DNA from 2 places in the Streptomyces sp. URMC 129 genome. Region 2 is predicted to be linked to the other one. Evidence: riboswitches for the same ligand, from Rfam matches in the RefSeq annotation. Region 2 holds a riboswitch; the other holds the start of a gene.
What was found. A riboswitch is a leader RNA that binds a small molecule or an ion and turns the genes downstream of it on or off. The one in region 2 is predicted to bind S-adenosylmethionine.
Positions count from the first base shown of each region.

Region 1: another riboswitch for S-adenosylmethionine. It lies ahead of ACSNOC_RS12940 (aminotransferase class V-fold PLP-dependent enzyme); the one in region 2 lies ahead of thrC (threonine synthase).

Region 1 covers NZ_JBPQTQ010000051.1:6-4,328, forward strand. Annotated here, with positions in the region: partial or broken gene ACSNOC_RS12935 (SpoIIE family protein phosphatase) at 29-667, shown strand; gene ACSNOC_RS12940 (aminotransferase class V-fold PLP-dependent enzyme) at 677-1,978, opposite strand; SAM riboswitch class IV at 2,140-2,257, opposite strand; gene ACSNOC_RS12945 (MFS transporter) at 2,508-3,773, shown strand; gene ACSNOC_RS12950 (helix-turn-helix domain-containing protein) at 3,748-4,323, opposite strand, start outside.
Region 2 covers NZ_JBPQTQ010000099.1:16,902-21,224, forward strand. Annotated here, with positions in the region: gene ACSNOC_RS19860 (ubiquitin-like small modifier protein 1) at 325-600, opposite strand; gene thrC (threonine synthase) at 597-1,895, opposite strand; SAM riboswitch class I at 1,911-2,049, opposite strand; gene ACSNOC_RS19870 (glucosyl-3-phosphoglycerate synthase) at 2,278-3,243, shown strand; gene ACSNOC_RS19875 (alpha,alpha-trehalose-phosphate synthase (UDP-forming)) at 3,401-4,323, shown strand, end outside.

The sequences.
Region 1 (4,323 bases), on a different contig from region 2:
ATAAGAGACAGCCGCCCCGCCCTTCGACACCCACACCACCCACCTGCCCGACGGCACCCTCCTGACCCTGTACACCGACGGCCTGGTCGAATCCCGCCACCGCGACATCGACCACGGCATGAACCACCTCGCCCACCTCCTGGCCACCGCCCCCCGCGACGACCTGGAAGCCCTGGCGGACGCCATCACCTCCACCCTCCTGCCCGAGCGCTCCCCCACCGGCGACGACGCCGCCCTCCTGATCACCCGCACCCAGCAGCTCGCCCCGCGCGACATCGCCACCTGGCCCCTGCCCGAGGACCCCACCGCCGCCCACGAGGCACGCGACCTCATCCGCGACCAGCTCCGCACCTGGGGCATCAGCGACGACACCGAGATGACCACCGAACTCCTCGCCAGCGAACTCGTCGGCAACGTCATCCGGCACGCCAAGGGCCCCATCCGCCTGCGCCTGCTCCGCAGCCGCGCCCTGGTGCTGGAGGTCTCGGACGGCTCCCTGACCACCCCCCACATCCGGCACACCACCCCGGCCGACGAAGGCGGACGCGGACTCCAGCTCGTCGCCGCCATGGCCGACCGCTGGGGCACTCGCTACACCGCCACCGGCAAGTCGATCTGGACCGAACAGCCCATCCCGGACGGGGACGGACCCGGACGACCGCGCTGACCGCCGTCGTCACTCCGTCAGCTCCCGCACCGCGCGCAGCAGGCGGTCGATGTGGGCGGTGGGCGTGCCGGCGCCGAAGCTGACACGGACGGGCTGGAGGGGACCGTCGCAGCCGGCCACCGGGCCGGTGTCGTCCAGCAGGGCGCGGACCAGGGGCTGGGCGCAGAACAGGCCCGAGCGGACGCCGATTCCGTGGCGTTCGGACAGCGCGCGGGCGAACGCGTCGCCGTCCCAGCCGTCGACCGTGAAGGAGACGACGGGCACCCGGGCGGCGTCCGGGCCGAACAGCGACAGGGGACGCACGGCGGGCACGGCGGCGAGCCCGGCCCGCAGCCGGGTCAGCAGCCGCTCCTCGTGCCGCAGGAGCCGGTCGAAGCCCGCCTTGGTGAGGGTCCGGCAGGCCGAGGCGATCGCGTACGCGCCGATGACGTTGGGGGATCCCGCCTCGTGCCGTGCCTCGTCGTGGTGCCATTCCACGTCCACACCGCCGTCCGCCCGGCGGGCCACGATCCGGCTGGCGCCGCCGCCCGCGAGGTAGGGCTCGGCCCGGCGCAGCCAGTCCGCGCGGCCCGCGAGCACGCCGGAGCCGAACGGCGCGTACAGCTTGTGCCCGGAGAACGCGACCCAGTCCACGTCCAGCGCGGCCAGGTCGACGGGCCGGTGCGGGGCGAGCTGGGCGGCGTCGAGGACGACGCGCGCGCCGTGCCGGCGGGCGGCGGCGGCGAGTTCGCGGACCGGCCACAGCTCCCCGGTGACGTTGGAGGCGCCGGTGACGCACAGCAGCTTCGGTCCGGACGGCGCGGCGCGCAGCGCCCGCTCGGCCGTGCGCACCGCCTCCTCCGGGGAGCGCGGCACCGGCAGATAGGTCACGTCGTGGCGGCGGCGCCACGGCAGGAGCGCCGCGTGGTGTTCCGACTCGAACACCAGGACCCGGGTCCCGGCGGGGGCGGCGGCGGCCAGCAGATTGAGCGAGTCGGTGGTGGAACGGGTGAAGACGACCTGGTCGCCGGGGCGGCAGCCGAGGAACCGGGCCACCGTCTCCCGGCTCTCCTCGAACAGCCGGGTGGAGAGCCGGGACAGGTGCCCGGCTCCGCGGTGGACGCTGCCGTAGTACGGCGCGTAGGCGGCGACATCGTCCCAGACCTGGCGCAGCACCGGCGCGCTGGCGGCGTAGTCCAGCGCCGCGTACTCGGTCTCGCCGCCGTCCGCCAGCGGCACCCGGACGCCGGCGCCGAGAACGGCCAGCGGGTCGGACGCCGGGTCGGGCGCCTGGGAGGGGACGGAGGGGACGGCGGGCGTGGTGGTGGTCATCGTGAAGTCTCCCGGAGGCAGGGGGAACACGGCCCGGTGCCGGGGCCGGACCCGAGCGCATCGCGGGCGCGCCGCCAACCACCGGAAGACCGGCGGGAGATGACGGAAAAGGGGTCCGGGACGTGCCCTAGGACATTCGCTGCTTCATGGCGTACTCCCTGATGCCGCGCTTGCCGTGGACCCTGCTGTCCACGGCCCGGTCATCACCCGGGGCACCCCGCCACGGAAGGAGGGTTGCCGGACAGCGGGCCGGGGCCGTTGTCGCTGTCACTCGTGACCTTGGTGCCCATCCTGCCACCGTCCGCCCGCCGTTGGGCCGCCTGTCTCACTTCGCGGACGCCAGGGTGTGAGCCGCGGTCACAGGATGAACGCCTGTCTGGTTGCCTCGCGCCGGTCCCCCCACCATGGCCGGGCCGGGCGGCCCTCGTCCCCGCCGGAGCCGCATGACGCCCCGCCGCCCGGCCCCGGACGCGCCGGCCGTGGTGCCCCCGGGCGCGGCTCCGCACCGTTGTGAAGGGTGGTGATCCGCTTGAGCACTGTTTCCCCCGCCGAGTCCGCCGAGCACGAATCCGCCGAATCCGCCGGGTCCGCCGACCGCGCCGAGGGCTTCGACCGGTTCCGCTACGCGGGCGTGTTCGCGCTGCTGTTCCTGTTCGGGACCGAGACGTTCCTCGTCTCCCCGCTGCTGCCGACCATCTCCGACGACATCGGCGTCAGCGAGGCCGCGGCGGCCTCCAGCGTCACCGCGTACGTGCTCGCGTACGCCGTGACCGCGCCGTTCCTCGGGCTGGTCAGCGACCGGTTCGGGCGCCGCCGGGCCCTCCTCGCCGGGACCGTGCTCTTCACGGTGTCGAACGCCGCCGCCGCCGTCTCGACCGGCCTGGCGCTGCTGGTGATCTCCCGCGCGCTCGCCGGGCTGGCCGCCGCCGCGGCCGGGCCGGCGATCTGGGCGCACATCTCCGAGACCACCTCGGACCGTGTCCGGGGCCGCGCGCTGGGCCTGGGCATGGCCCTGTTCTCCTGCGGCCAGGTCGTGGGCGTGCCGCTCGGCGGGCTGCTGGCCGGCCTGGCGGGGTGGCGTTCCGCGTTCTGGGCGCTGGCCCTGGGCACCGCCGCGGCCGTGCCGCTGCTGCTGCGCCAGGTCCGGCCCACGACGGCCCAGGGCGTCCGGGTCGGCGCCGTCCGGGGCCTGCTGGCCGCGTGGGGCGTGCCGACGCTGCGGGAGGGCCTGCTCGTCAACACGGCGTTCCACGCCGCCAACCTGGGCGCCTACACGTTCCTGGGCGCGCTGCTGGTGGACCGCTTCGACCTCTCGGTCGAGGCGCTGGGCCTGGTCGGCGTGCTCGTCGGCGCCGGGAGCGTGGCCGGGTCGCTGCTGGGCGGGCGCCTGGGCGACCGGGCCCGCGCGGCGGGACGCACGGACCTGCCGCTGCTCGGGCTGTGGGGCCTGCTGCTGGCCGTGGGGATCGCGCTGGCGGCCAAGGGGCCCGGGCTGGTGCTCGCGCTGGCCGGGATCACGGTGTGGTTTGTGGCCAGCGGCGGCTTCGTGACCGACCAGCAGACGCTGGCCGGGACCGTCGCGCCCGAGCTGCGCGCCACGTCCAGCGCGTGGCTGACGTCCACCATGTACGCGGGCACCGGTCTCGGCGCCTGGGCGGTCGGCGCGTTCGCGGACGTGTCGGCCGGGACCCTCGCCGTCGGCGCGGGTCTGGCGCTGGTGGCGGCCCTCGGCGGCGTGCTGCTCAGCCGGGTCGCCCGCGCGGCGGCGGTCAGCCGGCCCGCAGGTCAGGCGTAGCGGGAACGGCACGCAGCCCCCGGCCGGCGAGGGCCGCCATCCGCGCGCGGTCCTCCGCCGTGCCGGGGGTGAACAGCAGGATCAGCGCGGACGGGTCGTCCACCGGGTGGAACGAGGACAGCGAGAGCTGGATCCGCTGCCCGGGCCGGGGCTCGACCGTCACCGTGCGGGCGGTCAGCTCGGCCACCGAGTGGCAGCCCCACCAGTGCCGCAGCTCCGGCACGTCCTCGTCCAGGTGGCGGTAGACCTCGCTGGTCCTGGCGTCGGCCAGGGCCGGACCGGCCTGGGCGCGGAAGTGCTGGAAGACGTTCATGGCGAGCGGCTCCCAGTCGTGGAGGAGGGCCCGCAGCCGCCGGTCGGCCGCCATCAGCCACATCAGATTGCGGCGCTCGGCGGCGATCTCCTCCGGCGCGCCCCACAGGGCGCTCCAGGCGGCGTTCCAGCCCAGCAGGTCGAAGTACCGGTCGAGGAGGACGGCCGGGCTCACCGGCCACGAGTCGAGCACCGGCTGGACGGCGGCGGCGAGCCGGCCGCGGCCGTCCTCGCCGCC
Region 2 (4,323 bases):
CGGAACGCGTCGACCGCCGCTGAATGTATCTGGACGGACGCCCAGTGCAACAGGCCATTCGGGAGAGAATTCTTGGCCACCCAGAACGGGCAAAGACCGCAAATTAGCTGAAAGTTGAATGTTTTTTGCCTACCCAAAAGTGCTAACCCGACAATTGGTGCACCGATTTTCATCGCATTCTTAGTGCGAAGTGACGAGAATTCATATGCGGGTGGCACACGTACGGGATGAGACCAGGGCCACTCTAGCGCCACGTCGTGGCCGACCGCCCCGCGCGACCGGGGTCGCGGGGGCGGTCGTGGAGCCGCGGTGAAGGACGGGCCGTCAGCCGCCCGCGACGGCCGGGATGATCGAGACGCCTGCGCCGTCCGGGGTGGGCGTCTTCAGACCTTCCGTGAAGCGGACGTCGTCGTCGTTCACATAAACGTTGACGAATCGCCGCAGCTTGCCGTCCTCGTCGAGGACCCGGGCGGCGATGCCCGGGTGGGCGCGGTCGAGGTCGGCGAGCACGTCGCCGAGCGTCGCGCCCTCGGCGGCGACCTCCGCCTTACCGTCGGTGTACGTGCGCAGGATGGTCGGAATGCGGACGGTAACGCTCATGATGCGAGGCCAGCCTCTCGGAACGCGTCAAGATTCGGACGGATGATGGCGGAGGGACGAGCGGTGGAGTCCACCGCGTCCAGAGTCTTCAGGCCGTCGCCGGTGTTGAGGACGACCGTCGTCAGCGAGGGGTCGAGGGCACCGGACTCGATGAGCTTCCTGGTCACCCCGACCGTCACCCCGCCCGCGGTCTCCGCGAAGACACCCTCGGTGCGCGCCAGCAGGTGGATGGCGTCCACGATCTGCTCGTCCGTGACGTCCTCGACCGCGCCGCCCGTCCGCCGGGCGATGTCCAGCACGTACGGGCCGTCCGCCGGGTTCCCGATCGCCAGCGACTTGGCGATCGTGTCCGGCCGCACCGGCCGCACCACGTCGTGGCCGGCCTTGTACGCCTGCGAGACCGGCGAGCAGCCGGCCGCCTGGGCGCCGAAGATCTTGTACGGCTTCTCCTCCACCAGGCCGGTGGCGATCAGCTCCTTCAGCCCCTTGTCGATCTTGGTGAGCTGGGAGCCGGAGGCGATCGGCACCACCAGCTGGTCCGGCAGCCGCCAGCCGAGCTGCTCGCAGATCTCGTAGGCCAGGGTCTTGGAGCCCTCCGCGTAGTAGGGGCGGAGGTTGACGTTCACGAAGCCCCAGCCCTCGCCGGCCGGGTCCCCGATCAGCTCGCTGCAGAAGCGGTTCACGTCGTCGTACGTGCCCTGGATGCCGACCACGTCGCCGCCGTACACGGCCGCCATGACGACCTTGCCCTGCTCCAGGTCGTGCGGGATGAAGACGCACGAGCGCAGCCCCGCGCGGGCCGCCGCCGCGCCGACCGCGCCGGCCAGGTTGCCCGTGGAGGAGCAGGAGAGCGTGGTGAAGCCGAAGGCGCGGGCGGCCTCCACGGCGTTGGCCACCACGCGGTCCTTGAACGAGTGCGTGGGGTTGCCGGAGTCGTCCTTCACGTACAGGCCGCCGGTGACGCCCAGCTCGGCGGCGAGCCGGTCGGCCTTGACGAGCTTGGTCCAGCCCGGGTTCAGGTTGGGCTTGTCCGCCACGTCGGCGGGCACGGGCAGCAGCGGAGCGTAACGCCAGATGCTGGCCGGACCGGCCTCGATCCGGCGCCGCAGCGCCTCGGGGTCGCCGCTGGGAAGGTCGTACGCGATCTCCAGCGGCCCGAAACAGGACGCACAGGCGAAGATCGGGGCGAGTCCGAACCTCTCGCCGCATTCCCGGCAGGACAACGCCACGGCGGGGCCGAGGTCGATGGCGGGGGTGGCGGCGCGATCGGCGCCGGTCGCTGTGAGCACAGACATGTGCGGAGGCCCTTCTCCTCATCTTCCCCGCGGCGGCTCTCGCCGCAGGACGGATTTGGCACCTTCCCCACCGGGAGCCTCGAATCGTCACGAGACCGGCGGAAGGGTTGCCGGGGCTTCAACGGGCCGTTCCCTCTGCCCCTCTGGATGAGCGGTATGTGGTTGTATGCGCGGCTTCCCGATATGCGGAGGACACCTGCGCTGTTCGAGACTGTAACGGACGGCCCGCACAATGGCCCGGGCCGTCCGATCCGCGAGACAAGGAAAGGGACCGCGACATCACAGAAAGAAACCTGGTCCCGTCGGGTTCGGACTCCGCCAGGAAGGGGCAGATACGGCCATACGGAGTAAATATGGCCGAACGCGAACAGGAGCGACATTCGTGCTGGAAGAGGCAGAGGAGTGGCTGAGCCGCCGGTCCTGGGACGCCGCTGACCGCTCTATGCCGCAGCTGTTGAACGCGAAGCGGGCAGCAGGCGCGGCAGGCAGCATCAGCGTGGTCCTCCCCGCGCTGAACGAGGAGGCGACCGTCGGTGCCATCGTGGAAGCGCTCCGGCGTGACCTGATGGAGGACGTGCCACTGATCGACGAACTGATGGTGGTGGACTCCGGCTCCACCGACCGCACCTCCGAGGTGGCCGCCGCGGCGGGCGCCAAGGTCGTGCACCGCGACGAGATCCTGCCGCGGATGCCGACCGTCCCGGGCAAGGGCGAGGTGCTGTGGCGCTCGCTGCTGGCCACGAGCGGCGAGATCGTCTGTTTCGTCGACGCCGACCTGAAGGATTTCGACTCCAGATTCGTCTCCGGCATCCTCGGCCCGCTGCTCACGGAGCCGAGCGTGCAGCTCGTGAAGGCGATGTACGACCGGCCCCTGGGTGATCAGCCCTCCCAGGCCCGGCAGGGCGGCAGAGTCACCGAGCTGGTCGCCCGCCCCCTGCTCAACCTGCACTGGCCGCAGCTCGCGGGCGTGGTCCAGCCGCTCGGCGGTGAGTACGCGGCCCGCCGCTCGCTGCTGGAGCGGCTCCCGTTCCCCGTCGGGTACGGCGTGGAGCTCGGGCTGCTCATCGACACGCTCAACCTGGCGGGCCTGGACGCCCTCGCCCAGGTCGACGTGGGCGTGCGCAAGCACCGGCACCAGGACGGCCAGGCCCTGGGCCGGATGGCCGCCGCGATCATGCGCACCGCGCAGAGCCGGCTGCCGGGCTCGGTGATGCCCATCCGGCTCGGGCTCACCCAGTTCGAACGCACGGACGACGGCGGTTTCGCCCCGCTGACGCACCCGATCAACGCGGAGGAGCGGCCCCCGATGGCCACCATCCCCGAGTACGCCGCCCGCCAGGCCGCGTAGGACACCCGGGACTCCCCCGGCGACCGGCCACGCGCCCCCGGTTCCGCCCCCACAGGGGTGAAACCGGGGGCGTCTGTGACAGAACACACGTTTCCTGACAGGTGGGACTGGCTAGCCTCCGCCCGAGACACCCCCCTGGTGGACGGAGAGACCGACGATGAGCGTGCTGGTGGCCTCCAATCGCGGTCCGGTGAGCTACGCGGTGGCCGGGGACGGCTCGCTCACCGCCAAGCGCGGCGGCGGGGGCCTGGTCTCCGGGCTGAGCGCGCTGGACCGGGACGCGGGCACCTGGGTGTGCGCGGCGCTCGGGGACGGCGACCGCGAGGCCGCGCGCCGGGCCGGGGCCCGGCTGGATCCGGCCGACACGGGCGGCCAGGCGGTGCGGATGCTGGACATCCCGGCCGCCACGTTCCACGCGGCGTACAACGGCATCGCCAACTCCGTGCTGTGGTTCGTCCACCACCTGCTGTACCAGACGCCGCTGGAGCCCGTCTTCGACACCGGCTTCGAGGAGCAGTGGGCCGCGTACGAGGAGTACAACGCGGCCTTCGCCGACGCCCTGGCCGAGGAGGCCGCGCCGGGCTCGGCCGTGCTCGTGCAGGACTACCACCTGTCGCTGGTCCCCGGGCTGCTCCGCGCGCGCCGTCCCGACCTGCGGGTGGGGCACTTCTCGCACACCCCGTGGGCGCCGCCCGAGCTGTACCGGGTGCTGCCGGACGCGATCGCCCGCCAGGTGCTGCTGGGCATCCTGGGCGCCGACCGCGCCGCGTTCCTCACCGAGCGGTGGGCGCGGGCGTTCGCGGACTGCTGCGCGGCCGTGCTGGGCGCCGAGGTCGACGGGCTGTCCGTCACCCACGAGGGCCGCACGACGCGGCTGGGCGTGCACGGCCTGGGCGCGGACGCCGCCTTCCTGCGGGAGCGGGCGTTCCGCCCGGACGTGGACGAGCGGCTGGCGGCGCTGCGCGAGCAGGTCGGGGACCGCAGGACGATCGTCCGGGTGGACCGCACGGAGCTGTCGAAGAACATCGTGCGCGGCCTGTACGCCTACCGCCGGCTGCTGACCGACCGCCCCCAGTGGCG